DNA from 2 places in the Methylobacterium sp. 17Sr1-1 genome. Region 2 is predicted to be linked to the other one. Evidence: predicted binding sites of a transcription regulator. Region 2 holds the regulator's gene; the other holds the start of a gene.
The links. Region 2 encodes LexA, which represses DNA repair genes until DNA is damaged. Its sites were predicted from a motif close to TGTTCNNNNTGTGTTCNG; they were not measured.

Region 1 (5,101 bases), 610 kb from region 2:
CGGGTGGGGGAACGCCTGATCGGCCTCGGCGCCACGCCCTTCGGGCAGGCGATCCCGTCGGACGCGCGCGGGCTCTTCCCAGGGGCCGACGCGGTCGTCTGGCTCACCCATCACGACCTCGCCTTCGGGGCGGGCTATCCGGGTGCGGTGCCGCCGGAGGCGATCCGGGGCTGTGCGCTGGCGCTCAACGGCCACGTCCACAAGCGCCACGCCCCGGTGCGGATCGGCGACACGCTGTGGTTCAACCCGGGCAACATCACCCGCGGCTCGATCGACCTGATCGCCCACGTCCCGGCCGTCTTCGTGCTCTCGGGCGACCTGTCGCTCCGCGAGGAGCGGCTGCCCTTCGCGGCGGACGTGTTCGACCTCACCGGCCGCCAGGTCGCGGCCGACGCCTCGCCGGAGGCGATCGGCCGGGTCGAGAGCGCGTTCGTCTCCCTCCTCCAGGCCGAGACCACCACCGACCTCGCGCGCAGCGACGACGGCGCCCTGATCCGCGAGGAGATCGAGGCGAAATTCTCTCGCGATGAGACCCCGGAGCCGGTGCGGGCGGCGATCCGCTCGCTGGTCGAGGCGGCGGTGGCGAAGCGGGGCACTTGAGAGCGTGGGCAGGCCCGGCCGACTTCGGCGACCGGGCCTGCCTTCCAGATGACGAATGGAGAGGAACCGGTTCAGCCCGCCATCGCCTACGCCGGCATGGCGAAATCGAGGTTGGTCGGCTCCGGACGGACGCGGGCGAGCAGCGTGGCCTCATCCTCCGGAGAAGCCTCGCGGAGCGCGAAGCCGCCGGCCCAGGCCCGGCCGCTGCCCCGGAGGTAGAAGCCGAAATGCAGGGTCTCGGCCTCCTCCGGCACGTCGAGCACGATGCGCCGGGCGGTCCAGCCCTGCGTGCCGGCGAGCGGCCCGTTGACCGCCCGCTCCTCCATGTTGTCGAAGGCGACGCTGCGGCCGATGGCGGCGTCGGCCCGCAGCCACAGGGTGGCGGCGCCGACGACGTCCTGCACCCGCAACTCGGCGCTGAGGCAGACCCGGCGGCCGCGGAACGGCGCGGCGGCGACGCTCTGCATCAGCGTGGCGAACCCCTTCTCCATCGCCGCGTAGGCGGGATCGTCCTCGGCGTAGCGGCAGCGGATCAGGGCCGCCCGGCCGTCGCCGTAGGACGTGGTGGGATCGACGCCGACCTCGTAGAGATGCGGCTTCGACCCGGAGACGAGCCAGCCCACCGGCGGCACCAGAGCGGCCTCCCGTGCCGCCTCGGCTGGCGCGGTCAGGCGGGCCGACAGGATGTTCCAGTTGTCGAGGCCGAAAAGCCGGGCGACGATCTCCAGGCACTCGCCGTGGGACAGGGCCGTGCCCCGCCGGCCCAGTTCCTCGCGAAGGGCTTTCGCCATCGCCTTGGCGTCGCGATAGGTGCGCATGATCCAATCCCTGCTCGCGGGCGAACCAGCGGGATCAGTGCCTGCCTTGCTGACCGGTTCGCCCGACGGACGGGTAAGAACGGGTGCGCCTCGCGAACGATGCATTCACCGAACCCCGGACGGGGCGCAGGCGGCGGGCAGCATCGGCCCGACGGCGATGAAACGGCGAGTCGGGCCGCAGCGTCAAGACGGGATCTCAGAAACCGAACGGATCCGGATACGGCAGCGCCCGCCGCCGCACCGGCGTCTCCGGCAGGATCGGGCGGCTGATATCCACTGCCACCAGCCCCTCGACCGCGAGCGCCAGCACCGCCGCGACGCCGTCCTGGGCGTTGATCGCCATGGCGGCGCATTCGACGAGGCGGCCGGTGCCGCACTCGTCGAGGTGGTGCAGGATCCGCACCCGGTCGCCGGCCGAGACGTAGGTGCGGCGGCAGGCCATGATCAGGCGCACGGTGGAGATCCGCGGCTCGGCCCGCAGGGTCGCGGCGCTCTCGATGACGAAGCGGCGGCCGTCCTCGGCCACCACCGGCTCCCCCGCCACGTAGGCGGTGCGGAAGGGGTGCCGCCCGAGATCGCCCTCCGCCACCACGTCGACGAGCAGGCCCGGCTCGTCGGTGCGCACCTGCTCGAAATCGGCGGCGTGCTCGACCACCGTGTCGCCGAGCGTCAGGCGGACCGGATTGGGCGCGGCGCGCAGCCGCTCCACCACCGGATCGAGCGCCGCAATGGCGAGGAAATCCGCGACGAGGGCGGGACGCGGCACCGCCGGCGCCAGCGCGGTCCCGCGACGGGGAGCCGTGCCGCGCACGGCGCTGCGGCGCTGGCCCGGGCGGTCGAGCAGGGTCGAGGAGTCGAGGAGGGCGGGGGTGCTCATGCGGGGCTCCGGGGGCCGGGACCGGCGCCGATCCGCCGTCCTGCCGAAGTTCTAGGGGCGTGACTCTTCAGGAACATTTAGCGAACATGCCTGCCACGGGCAACGCCGCCGCAATCGTCGCCGTGACAGCGCAGCCGTTCCATGCGGAGGATCGTCTGCGATGGGCGAAGCGGCCGCGCGAGGGCGCGACAAAACATCGTCCGCCGACGGCATTTCTTCTGGCATCGGGATCGCGAAAACGCTCGCGCATCACCATATGCCATGGTAGAGAACAAATGTGGAACCGGCCGCTTCCCCCGCCCGTCCGGAGCCGCTGTCAGCAGGTGAGATCGATCGAGATGAGCGCAACCACGGACAAGCAGATCGCGGACATCCTCGCCACCTACGGCGAGCCCCTGGCCGGCAACGTCTGGCGCGTGCAGGGCACCGCCGTGATCTACCACAAGGCCCTGGAGCGGATCGCCGTGCAGGCCCGCATCCGCTTCGACGCCCCGGTGATCGTGCGGGCCGAGCGGGACGAGGCGGTGATCCTGGTGACCGGGCACATGCCGGGCCCGAACGGCGACCGCACCGAGTGGTCGATCGGCGAAGCGTTGATCGGCGTGAACTACCGCGTCTCCGGCAAGCAGGCGGCCTACGTCTTCGCCATGGCGGAGAAGCGGGCCAAGGACCGGGTGATCCTCAAGCTCGCCGGCCTGCACGGCCTGCTCTATTCCGAGGACGAGGCCGACGAGTTCAAGGCGAGCCGGCCCGATCTTGTCGCCGCGAACCAGTCGCGCCGGCCTGAGCCTGCGCGCGAGCCGCAGGAGGCGGAAGAGAGCGACCGGGAGAGCGGGGCCGCGAACGACGCCGACCTCCGCGCCGGCGAGGAGACGGGCCGGACCGAGGCCGGTTCGTCGGAGGCGGATCTCACCGCCCGCATCGACCAGGCGCAGTCGATCAACGCGGTGACCGACCTGATGCTCGCTCCCGAGACGCAAGCCGCGCTCGCCGCGATGCCGCCGGGCGTGCGCGACGAGGTGCGCGAGCATGCCAAGGCCCGGCTCGTCGCACTCGGCTGGCCGGCCCGCAGCAACGCCAAGTCGCGCAAGGCCGCGGTGGCGTGATCGCCGGACCGGTGTTGATCCTGCAGGGGCCGTCCGCTCGCGCGGGCGGCCCTTTCTCTCGTCGACCGCGCTCCTGACCGGATCGTGACCGCGGACGACCCGCGTTCGCGCTTGCCCCCGCGGCCCCCGTACGCAAGATCGCGCGCCGGCGCGAACGGGCGCCTGGGACGGGAGGATACCGGATGGCGACGAGCGACGACGCGCGGACGAACGACCTCGAGCAGCTCGACGGTCTGGTGATCCCGCCCTTCTCCCGGCGCGGCTTCGTGATGACGAGCCTGATGACCGGGCTGACGCTCGCCACAACCCGGGTCGAGGCGCAGGCCATCCGCACCGACGAGGCCGGCATCGTCGCCGGCGAGGTGCGGATCCCGGTCGGCGACGGGCCGATGCCGGCCTACCGGGCGATGCCTGAAGGAGCCGGGCCGTTCCCGATCGTGCTCGTGGTCGAGGAGATCTTCGGGGTTCACGACTACATCAAGGATATCTGCCGGCGGCTGGCCAAGGCCGGCTACACCGCGGTGGCGCCGGAGCTCTTCGCCCGCCAGGGCGACGTCTCGAAGATGACCGACGTGCAGGAGATCGTCCGCGAGGTGGTCTCGAAGACCCCCGACGCGCAGGTGATGGGCGACCTCGACGCCACCGCCGCCTGGGCCGCCGCCGAGGCCAAGGGCGACCAGGCCAAGCTCGGCATCACCGGCTGGTGCCGCGGCGGGCGCACGGTGTGGCTCTATGCCGCCCACAGCGCCAACCTGAAGGCCGGCGTCGCCTGGTACGGCAATTTCGGCGGCAACCGCACCGGCATCCAGCCGAAGACCGCCGCCGACGTGATCCCGGACATCCGCGCGCCGATCCTCGGCCTCTACGGCGCCGCCGACACCGGCATCCCGGTCGCCGACGTCGAGAAGGCGCGCGAAGCCGCGAAGGCCGCTGCCAAGACCGTCGACATCGTGATCTTCCCGGACGCGCCGCACGGCTTCCACGCCGATTATCGCCCGAGCTACCGCAAGGGGCCGGCGGAGGAGGGCTGGGGGCGGATGCTGGCGTGGTTCCGCGACCACGGCGTCGCCTGATTCCCGTCCCGGCGCGGGACTCGGTCTTGCATTGCCGCAACACCTCGGGAAGGATGCGCGCAGGGTCCCGGGAGCTATGCAACCAGTGGGCCGCAAGCTCGTTCCCTGCACATGACCGAGTCCAGCGCCGCCGCGAAGACCCAGCCCGTGATCCTGGTCGTCGAGGACGAACCGGAGGAGCGTTTCCTCGCGGCCACGCTGCTGGAGGAAACGGGCTTCCGCGTCATCGAGGCAGAGACCGCCGAGAAGGCGCTCGCGATCCTGCGCGAGCGCGGCGACGAGGTGAACGTCGTGTTCTCGGACGTGCGGACCCCGGGCCAGATCGGCGGCTTCGAGCTGGCGCGGATCATCGGCGTCACCTGGCCGCGGGTCCACGTGCTGCTCACCTCGGGCGATGCCGGCGACCAGCCGAGCGACCTGCGGATGTCGGCGACCTTCATCCCCAAGCCCTGGCGCGCCCTCGACATCCTGACCCTGGTCGAGCAGGCCGCCGGCTACCACTCCGGCGGCGACGCGCACTGAGCGTCGATCACCGCACCTCGAAGATCCCGTCGACCTCGACGCTGGCATTGGCCGGCAGGCTGGCGACGCCGATCGCCGTGCGGGCGTGGCGCCCGGCCTCGCCGA
Region 2 (5,101 bases):
GGCGCTGTTCCACGGCGTCCGGGCGATCCGGCTCAACCCGGTCGGCGGCAGCGGCGCCATCCACAACCGGGTCGGGCTGCTCGCCCATACCTACATGCTCGGCCCGAGCGGCGCCTCGAACGGCTGCGTCTCGTTCCGCAACTACGACCGCTTTTTGCAGGCCTTCCTGCGCGGCGAGGTCCGCCGCCTCGTCGTGGTGCCGGGCAGCGGCGCGAGCGACCTGCCGCGGATCGGGCGGGGCGGGCCGTCGGATCGGGCGACACGGGGCTGAGAGAGCCAGTTCGATCGGCCCTCGACGGAACTTGACACCCTCCGCGTCATCCCGGGGCCACGCAGTGGAACCCGGGATCCATCACCGCCGACATCGGAGAACGAGACGGGATCGGTCGCCGCATCATCCTGCCTCGTTAGCGGCTATGGCTTCCGGGTTCCGCTGCGCGGCCCCGGGATGACGCAGAGGGTTTGACTTCGGCCTGCCGACTCGAACAGCTCCCCCGAGTCGGGCCGGATCCGGCGGAACCAGTCGGCGTCTCGCGTGTACACGCCCCTCAACGAGAGGAGAGCGTCGGATGAAGTCGATCCTGGGGGCTGGCATCGTGGCGGTTCTCCTGCTCCCCGCGCCGGCGCTGGCGCAGGCGCAGCAGACCACGGTCGGCCCCGGCGGCCTGCGGCTGCCCCAGGTCATCGCCGGCCCGCCCCCGGCCCCCGCCGCAAGCACCGACGGCGCGGTCGCTCCCCCGGTCCACGTCGATTCCCTGGCGGACGCGTTCCACCGGCCGCTCTCCGCGACCGCGGAGCCGCCGCCGAACCCGCTCTTCGCCCGCGAGCCGGAGCCCGCCCGGCGCTAGCAGAGCGTCGTTCCGCTGCTCGCGAGGTGCGGTTTGCCTGCCCGACATCGCCCGAATTGACCCGGATCTCTTCCCTCTGCTGCGTTCTCCCGCCGCAGTTCGAGACCCGCTTGCGGAACACTTGCGGAACGCTTACCATGTTCGTGGTTTGTTTCCGGAGCGCGACAGCGCGGGGATGAGAGTGTCACATGCTCACGCGTAAGCAGTTGGACCTGCTCCGCTTCATTCAGCAGAGAATGCGCGAGACGGGCGTCCCCCCGTCCTTCGACGAGATGAAGGACGCCCTCGATCTCAAGTCGAAATCGGGCATCCACCGCCTGATCACGGCCCTGGAGGAGCGGGGCTTCCTGCGCCGCCTGCCGAACCGGGCCCGGGCGATCGAGGTGATCCGCATCCCCGACGCGGTGACCGGGCCCGTGGCGGCCGCGCCCGCAGGGCATGGATCCGGAGGCCTTGGATCCGGCGCCGAGGTGCTGCGGTTCAACCCCAGCGTGGTCGAGGGCGGGCGCGCCCACGAGCCGAAGCGGCCCGCCGGCATCCCCGCGATGGCCACGGCGTCGGACGAGAACGGCCAGTCGGTCAGCGTGCCGGTGATGGGCCGGATCGCCGCCGGTACGCCGATCTCGGCGATCCAGAGCCAGAGCCGCTCGGTGGCGATGTCGCCGGACTTCCTCGCCAGCGGCGAGCACTACGCGCTCGAGGTGCGCGGCGACTCGATGATCGAGGCCGGCATCCTCGACGGCGACCTCGTGGTGATCCGCCGCCAGGAGACCGCCAATACCGGCGACATCATCGTGGCGCTGATCGACGACGAGGAGGCGACCCTCAAGCGCCTGCGTCGCCGCGGCTCCTCGATCGCGCTCGAAGCCGCCAACCCGGCCTACGAGACCCGGGTGCTCGGGCCGGACCGGGTGCGGATCCAGGGCCGGCTGGTGAGCCTCGTCCGGAAATATTGAGGGACAGGACGGGGCGGACCGGAGGCCGGTCCGCCCCGTCCTGCGTTCGCAATCCTCGTGAGCCGCCCGCGCGCTCAGACGGTCCGGCTGAAGACCCGCGACGCCGTCGGGAAGCTGGCGGCGGCCTGTTCGTCAAGGCCGAGATTGGCGGCGAGCAGGTGGCGCGGCGCCTGGGCGAGCCAGCCCGCCAATGACGACTCGCTGTAGACCCCGCTGTCGTGCACGCCGACGAGCTCGGCCGTTCCGGTCCCGATATTCTCGACGGAGTGTCCGCAGGCCCGCGGAATGTAGGCGCAGTCGCCCGGGCCCAGCTCGGCCACGGCTAGGCGCTTGTCCGGCCCGAACAGGGTCACGCGGGTGCGCCCCCGCAGGACGTAGTGCCACTCGTTCGCGCCCGGATGCCAGTGCGGGGTGTGGATCGCACCGGGCGCGAGCCGCACGAGAAGGCCGGTCATCCCCGCCGAGACCGGGAAGGCGCTCGCGGGCGCCACCCGCATCGTGCTGCCGGCGGCATCCACGATCGTGTCGCTCCCCGCCAGCCCGTAGCGATGCGACCGTGACGGCGCGAGAGGCCGCTCGGCCCGCGCGGCCGGGCCGTCGAGGGGCAGGACGGGCCCCTGCATGATGTAGGTCTCGCCCGGGGGAAGCGCCGCCAGCGTCGCCTCCGGCACGCCGAGGGCGTGGCCGAGGATCGCCGGGTCGAGGCGGCTCATCCAGTCGGAGAGCCCGAAGGTGCCGTGCTCACCGTAGAGGCCGTCGTCGAAGGCGAGGATCGCGTGGCACGGATCGGTCCCGAGGGCCTGGATCGCGTGGGCGTGGCCGCCGGGAAAGTACCAGGTGTCCCCGGGCGCGAAGTTGACGACCTCCATCTCGCCCGCGGCGTCGATCACCGTCGCCTGGCAATGCCCGGCGACGATGTAGCCCCACTCCGCCGAGCTGTGCCAATGCATCTCGCGCACGCCGCCCGGGTTGAGGAACAGGTGCGCGCCGGCGATCCCGGTGGCGATGGGGAGCTGGCGCGTCGTGACGTCCCGGGCCCAGCCGCCCGAGGTCGCCTTGATCGGGCCGGCATCGAGCGAGATGGTGAAGGCCGGCGGCGCACCGGCCTTGCGGGGGATCGTGCGCAGGAAGGTGCCGGCGGGGGCGACGTCGGCGCCGGCGGCGTGACCGTCGTCCGTGGCGGCGAAGGCGCCGCCGACGGCGAAGCTGCCGCCCGCGGCCAGGGTTCCGAGGAAGACGCGGCGGCTGGTCTGGTCCATGAAGCCCTCTCGACGAAAGGGCGCGATGTCGCGACGAGTCCCGCTCGGCCCGGGCGCCCGCATGCATGATCAGCGTTCCGGCTCGACTGGGCGTCCTTCGTTTGAGGGACACTTAACCGGTGATTCGACTTCCCAGTGGCGGTTTCCGGAAGTCGATCGGCGAGCCGGAGGCTGTCACGACTTCCACCCCCCTCAATGCGCGCTGCCCGTCGCCACGAACTTGAACAGGAATACGCCCGCGATCACCCACACCACCGGCTTCACGTCGCGGAAACGGCCGGTGAGCAGCTTGATCACCGCGTAGGTGATGAAGCCGAAGGCGACGCCGTTGGCGATCGAGTAGGTGAAGGGCATGAGCAGCGCGGTGACGCAGGCCGGCAGCACCTCGGTCAGGTCGTCCCAGTCGAGATCGACCAGCTCGTGCAGCATCAGGCAGGCGACGTAGAACAGGGCCGGCGCCGTGGCGTAGGCCGGGACCGAGCCGGCGAGCGGCGCGAAGAACAGGCAGGCGAGGAACAGGAAAGCCACGGTCGCGGCGGTGAGCCCGGTGCGCCCGCCCTCCTCGACGCCGGACGCGCTCTCGAGATACGCCGTGGTGCTCGACGTGCCCAGCAGCGAGCCGACGAAGATCGACGACGAATCCGCCATCAAGGCCTTGTCGAGGCGCTCCATCTTGCCCTCCGTGAGGAGGCCCGCCCGGTTGGCGACGCCCATCAGCGTGCCGGTGGCGTCGAAGAGCTCGACCAGGAAGAACACCAGGATCACGTTGAGCAACCCGCCCGACAGGGCGCCGGTGATGTCGAGGGCGAACAGGGTCGGGGCGATCGAGGGCGGCAGCGACGCGACGCCCTGGAAGGTGTTGTCGGCGACGACGAAGCTCAACGCCGTGACCGTCAGGATGCCGGCCAGCAGCGCGCCCCGCACCTTGCGCACCGAGAGCACGGCGACGATCAGGAAGCCCAGCACCGCCAGCACCGTGCTCGGCTTGTGCAGGTCGCCGAGGGTGACGAAGGTCGCCGGGCTCGCCGCCACCACGCCGGCGCTCTTGAGCGCGATGATCGCGAGGAACAGTCCGATGCCGACCGTGATGGCGATGCGCATCGAGCGCGGGATGCCTTCGACGATGATCCGGCGCAGGCCCGTCAGGGTGACGACCATGAAGAGCAGGCCGGAGATGAACACCGCCCCGAGCGCCGCCTGCCAGGTGTAGCCCATCTGGAGCACCACCACGTAGGCGAAGTAGGCGTTGAGCCCCATGCCGGGGGCGAGCGCGATCGGGTAGTTGGCGTAGAACGCCATCACCAGCGAGCCGATCGCCGCGACGAGGCAGGTGGCGACGAACACCGCGCCCTTCGGCATCCCGGCATCGCCCAGGATGTTGGGGTTGACGAAGATGATGTAGGCCATCGTCAGGAAGGTGGTCAGCCCGGCGAGCAGCTCCGTGCGCACGGTGGTGCCGTGGGCCGAGAGCGCGAAGGTGCGCTCCAGGAACCCTTCGTGAGAGGGACCGGTCGATCGGGTCAGCCGGTCGTCGCGCTTCAGGTCCATTGCTCCTCCTCGCCGCTCTGGGTCGCGTCGCTGATCTGTCGGTAGATCCGGTCGGGGGCGAAGGGCGTCGCGGTCAGCCGCGCGCCGGTCGCGTCCCGGATGGCGTTGGCGAGCGCCGCCGCCACAGGGTTGAACGGGCTCTCGCTCATCGACTTGGCGCCGAGCGGCCCGATCGCGTCGTGGGTGTCGGCGAAGATCACCTCGGTGCGGGGCACGTCGGCGATGGCCGGGATGTGGTAGGTGCGGAAGGACGGGGTCGCGACGCGGCCCTCGCCGTCGACCCGCAGATCCTCGTAGAGCGCCGCGCCGAGCGCCTGGGCGACGCCGCCCTCGATCTGGCCGCGGCACTGCACCGGGTTCATCACCCGTCCGGCATCCGCCGCGTGGACGCTCCGGAGGATGCGCACCTCGCCCGTCCCCGGATGCACCGCGACCTGGAAGCCCTGGACGTTGAACGCCACCGAGCGCGGGGTGCCGTCGGCGTGACCGA

Region 1: a site for LexA is predicted at 2,365-2,382, ahead of DK412_RS05570 (trna delta -isopentenylpyrophosphate transferase). Genes of this name have one in related genera too.

What each region holds. Positions count from the first base shown of each region.
Region 1 is NZ_CP029552.1:1,242,901-1,248,001, reverse strand. Features, by position in the region: gene DK412_RS05585 (hypothetical protein) at 1-600, shown strand, start outside; partial or broken gene DK412_RS31515 (glyoxalase superfamily protein) at 1,263-1,418, opposite strand; gene DK412_RS05575 (hypothetical protein) at 1,615-2,295, opposite strand; gene DK412_RS05570 (trna delta -isopentenylpyrophosphate transferase) at 2,634-3,401, shown strand; gene DK412_RS05565 (dienelactone hydrolase family protein) at 3,584-4,474, shown strand; gene DK412_RS05560 (response regulator) at 4,586-4,996, shown strand; gene DK412_RS05555 (RidA family protein) at 5,004-5,101, opposite strand, start outside.
Region 2 is NZ_CP029552.1:1,856,774-1,861,874, forward strand. Features, by position in the region: gene DK412_RS08355 (tlde1 domain-containing protein) at 1-271, shown strand, start outside; gene DK412_RS08360 (hypothetical protein) at 570-848, shown strand; gene lexA (transcriptional repressor LexA) at 1,037-1,804, shown strand; gene DK412_RS08370 (cupin domain-containing protein) at 1,879-3,063, opposite strand; gene DK412_RS08375 (NCS2 family permease) at 3,256-4,611, opposite strand; gene DK412_RS08380 (molybdopterin cofactor-binding domain-containing protein) at 4,602-5,101, opposite strand, start outside.